DNA from 2 places in the Embleya sp. NPDC059213 genome. Region 1 is predicted to be linked to the other one. Evidence: riboswitches for the same ligand, from Rfam matches in the RefSeq annotation. Region 1 holds a riboswitch; the other holds the start of a gene.
What was found. Region 1 has a riboswitch for cobalamin ahead of ACFXMF_RS15030 (energy-coupling factor ABC transporter permease). Riboswitches for the same ligand answer to the same signal wherever they lie in the genome.
Positions count from the first base shown of each region.

Region 2: linked by a shared signal. The riboswitch ahead of metE (5-methyltetrahydropteroyltriglutamate--homocysteine S-methyltransferase) and the one ahead of ACFXMF_RS15030 (energy-coupling factor ABC transporter permease) in region 1 are both predicted to bind cobalamin.

Region 1 is NZ_JBHZAV010000032.1:52,881-55,073, forward strand. Features, by position in the region: gene ACFXMF_RS15025 (RDD family protein) at 1-526, shown strand, start outside; cobalamin riboswitch at 713-923, shown strand; gene ACFXMF_RS15030 (energy-coupling factor ABC transporter permease) at 951-1,664, shown strand; gene ACFXMF_RS15035 (energy-coupling factor ABC transporter substrate-binding protein) at 1,661-2,029, shown strand; gene cbiQ (cobalt ECF transporter T component CbiQ) at 2,034-2,193, shown strand, end outside.
Region 2 is NZ_JBHZAV010000001.1:46,433-48,625, forward strand. Features, by position in the region: gene ACFXMF_RS00220 (LacI family DNA-binding transcriptional regulator) at 1-148, shown strand, start outside; cobalamin riboswitch at 989-1,154, shown strand; gene metE (5-methyltetrahydropteroyltriglutamate--homocysteine S-methyltransferase) at 1,330-2,193, shown strand, end outside.

The sequences.
Region 1 (2,193 bases):
GCAGCACTTCGCGCGTTCGGCGCGCCCCGCCCGGTCGGGTGCCCGAGTGTGGCTGCCCGAGGTCGAGAGCCGGCTCGATCCGTTGGTGTTGTGGCGTCGATTCGGCCAGTTCCTGGTGGACGTGGTGGCGTCGGCGCTGTTGCCCGGAGCCGCGATGTTCCTGTTCGTCCTGCTGCCCACGCACCCCGACGGTTCGATCCGCAGCGGTCCGCTGACCGCGACGATCACCGCCGGCGTGGTCGTGGTCGCGGTCGCGATCCTGTTCTGGTACTGGGTGCTGCGACCCGCCGAGCACGACGGGCGCACCTGGGGCATGCAGGTGTTCGGCATCCGCGTCGTGGACGTCTCCGGGGGACGCGCCGGCCGACGCCAACTCGGGACCCGTTGGCTGCTGTTGCTCGTCGACGCCTTCGCGCTCGGGGCGATCGGGCTGACCGCGGTGCTCACCAGCGAGCGGCGCCAGCGGGTCGGCGACCGGGTGGCGGGCACCCTGGTGGTCCGCGGTCGCGGACCCGGCCTGGACTGAGCGGCCCGCGCGGTGTCGGGCCGCGGGTCGGTGCCACCCGCCGCCCTCCCCCGTCGCGCCCGCGAACGGCCCGTCCCCGCACCTCGACGGCGTGCCGGAATGCGGCTATTGCTCGACCGCTCCGCCCCTCTTGTGGCCTTGCGCACGGTTTGCAAATGCCACCTTGTCGCCATGTCCATCCGACCACTAGTGTCGGCTCGCCGTGGTGTTCGGGAAGCCGGTTCGATGCCGGCGCGGCCCTCGCCACTGTGATCGGGAAGTTCTCCTCCATCCCCGCGGAAACGTTGAGTCGTCGCCTCGGGGAAGCCACTGGGACCGCTTGCGCGGCCCCGGGAAGGCGGAGACGTGAACGTACGACCCGTCAGCCAGGAGACCGGCCACGGCGATCGTCCGTCCACGAGGTGTTGGAGAGGGACCCTTCCTCATGCATATCGCCGAGGGCTATCTACCCTGGGAACACGCCGTCGCCTGGGGCGTCGCGTCGACCCCGTTCGTCGTACACGGCGCCCGCGCGCTCACCCGCGAGGTGCGCGACCGCCCCGAGAACACCCTGCTGCTGGGCGCTTCGGGCGCCTTCTCGTTCGTCCTGTCCGCGCTGAAGATCCCTTCGGTCACCGGGAGTTGCTCGCATCCCACCGGCACCGGGCTGGGCGCCATCCTGTTTCGACCACCGATCGTGGCCGTGCTGGGCACGATCACCCTGCTCTTCCAGGCGCTGTTGCTGGCGCACGGCGGGCTGACCACGCTCGGCGCGAACGTGTTCTCGATGGCCATCGTCGGCCCGTGGGCCGGCTACGGCGCCTATCGGCTGGCCCGCTCGCTGCTCGATCGACGCGGCGGCACCATGCCGCTGGATGTCGCGGTGTTCCTGGGCGCGTTCGTCGCCGACCTGAGCACCTACTGCGTCACCAGCGTGCAGCTCGCGCTGGCCTTCCCCGACCCCGACAGCGGATTCGCCGGTGCCCTGGCCAAGTTCGGCGGCATCTTCTCGCTCACCCAGATCCCGCTGGCGATCAGCGAGGGTCTGCTGACCGTGCTGGTCGTACGCCTGCTGCGGCAGTCCAGTCGCGGCGACCTCATCCGCCTCGGCGTGCTCACGGACGCGCGGGTCGCCCGCGAGGAGGAGAAGAGCAAGTGAAGCGCTCGACGAAGATCAACCTGCTGATCGTGCTGGCCGTGGTGCTGCTCGCGGCGCTGCCCGTGGTGTTCGGGATGGGCGACCACAAGGACGAGCCGTTCACCGGCGCCGACTCCCAGGCGGAGACCGCGATCACCGAGAACGACCCGGACTACAAACCGTGGTTCAGCCCGCTGTACGAACCGCCGTCCGGCGAGATCGAGTCCGGTCTGTTCGCGTTGCAGGCCGCCCTCGGCGCGGGCGTGGTCGGTTACATGTTCGGCGTCAAGCGCACCCGGCGCCGACTCGCGCCGGAGGCGGCGGATACGCCCGACGAGCCGGCGGACACCACCGGCGAGGCACCGGTATCGGTCCCGGGTCGCTGATTCCGTGTTGCCGATCGACGCGGCGGCGCACGCGAGTTCGTGGCGCCGCCGCCATCCGGCCGACAAGGCCGTGCTCTCCTTCGGGCTGCTCGGATGCGCGGTGGCGCTGCCGCCGTGGCCCGGCGCGGTGCTGGTCGCCGCGACCGTGCTGGTGATCGCGTTCG
Region 2 (2,193 bases), on a different contig from region 1:
CACCGCCGTGGACTTGCGCCCCGCCGACTATGGGCAGGCCTGCGCCGAACTCCTGTGCGACATTCTGGCCGACCGCACCCCACCCGACACCGTCCGCCTCCACCCATGGAAACTGCGCACCCGGGCCTCGACCCAGGGTGGCCACTGAACCGACCGCGTGCCGCCCGTTCGAGTGCTTCCCGCCCAAGGCCGATGCCGGCAGGCGCCGACTGCGGAACGTGCTGCGTCGCGTCAAGCCCTCCGCGCACTACGACTTGCCTTGATATCTCACGTATTGGCGCCAAATCTCGCATTGCGGCGGCAGCCCCCGGGCTCGCCCTGGTCATGACGGCCTGGTTGCTCACAGCCCACGGCACCCCGCCACCCCGCCACCAACGTCCCCACCACGGCCGCCGATTACGGTGCCCGCCGGCCGGCCTCCCGGTCCGCCGGCGACGGCAGCGGCGGCAAGTTCATCCCGGCCACCGGCAGCTCGACGACGCCCGAACCGCCCAACACGATGCAGTCCGCACTCGCCCTGGCCGCGGCCGGCGTCGAGGAGGCCACCTTCGAGGACACAGTGGACCGGCTCAAGGCTGCGGCGCCCCCGACCCGCTCGCCACCCGGCAGTCCGTATGGGGCGCGGCCGGAACCCCGTTCCCGCTGAACCCCTCCTTCACCACTCCGCTCCCCCTCCCCCGTGCGTCCCCTGACCCGGCCCCGGTGCCGGCCGCAGGCGGGGAGCCCCGAGTGTGGGGCTCCCCCTGTGGTGGAAACCGGCCGGCCCAGGCACTTCGGCACCGCGGCGAAGGGTCACCGCCGCGCCGGGTCCTCCCCACCGGTCGGAACGAACACGACACCGGATCGCGAACACCGGCCCCACCGATGCGTCGCCGGCCGTTGTCCGCGTCTTCGGCGCGTGCTCGCCCCATCCGGCTCGTGCGGTGGCTCCCCGGGGCGCCCTCGGCCGGCTAAGCTGTCGCACGCAGTCGGTTCGCCCTGCCATCCGGGTAGGCGCGTCGTAAGAGGGAACCCGGTGTGAATCCGGGACTGCCCCGCAGCGGTGAGTGGGAACGACCGCCGTCAACCAGCACTGGACCCGACTCGGGTCCGGGAAGCGACGGCCAGTAGGTGTCCGCCCTTGGCGGATGTGCCCGCGAGTCCGAAGACCTGCCACTGCCCGTGCGCCGCCGATGCGCACGGTGATCTCGGTGACCTCGTGGGCGGGTCGGCGGACAACCGGTGGGACACGTGCGGGAGTACACCGACGTGACCCGTGTGGTTTGCCATTCCCTTCGTGCCTGCGATCCGTCCCGGGATCTTGTCGACAGGCTCGCGAAGGAGAGTTCCGTGACCACCAAGTCCGCAGCCGCGGCGGCCCGTGCCACCGTGTACGGCTATCCCCGTCAGGGCCCGAATCGGGAACTGAAGAAGGCCGTCGAGGGCTACTGGGCCGGCCGCATCGATGCGCAGGCGCTTCGGGACGCCTCGGCCGAACTGCGCCGCGCCAACTGGGAACGCCTCGCCCAGGCGGGCATCCACGAGGTACCCACCGGCGACTTCTCGCTGTACGACCACGTCCTCGACACCAGCGTGGCCGTGGGTGCGATCCCGGCCCGTCATCGCGCCGCCGTCGAAGTCGACGCCCTGGACGGCTACTTCGCGATGGCGCGTGGCACGCAGGACGTGGCGCCGCTCGAGATGACCAAGTGGTTCGACACGAACTACCACTACCTCGTGCCCGAACTCGGGCCGGACACCGTCTTCGAGGCGAACTCCGCCAAACAGGTGGCCGAGTTCGAGGAGGCCGTCGCGCTCGGCCTGACCGCCCGCCCGGTGTTGGTGGGCCCGCTCACCTACCTCCTGCTTGCCAAGCCCGCGCCGGGGGTCGCGGCCGACTTCGAGCCGCTGACCCTGTTGGACCGGCTGTTGCCGGTGTACGCCCGGCTGCTCGCCGACCTGCGTGCCGCCGGCGCCGAGTGGGTGCAGCTCGACGAGCCCGCCCTGGTCCAGGACCGCAGCTTCGCCGAACTGAACGCCGCCAAGCGGGTCTACCGCGATCTCGGCGGCCGCACCGACCGGCCCAAGCTGTTGGTGGCCTCGTACTTCGACCGCCTCGGCGAGGCGCTGCCGATCCTGGCCCGGGCGCCGATCGAGGGCCTGGCGCTGGACTTCACCGGGGCCGCCGCCGCCAACCTCGACGCGCTGGCCGCG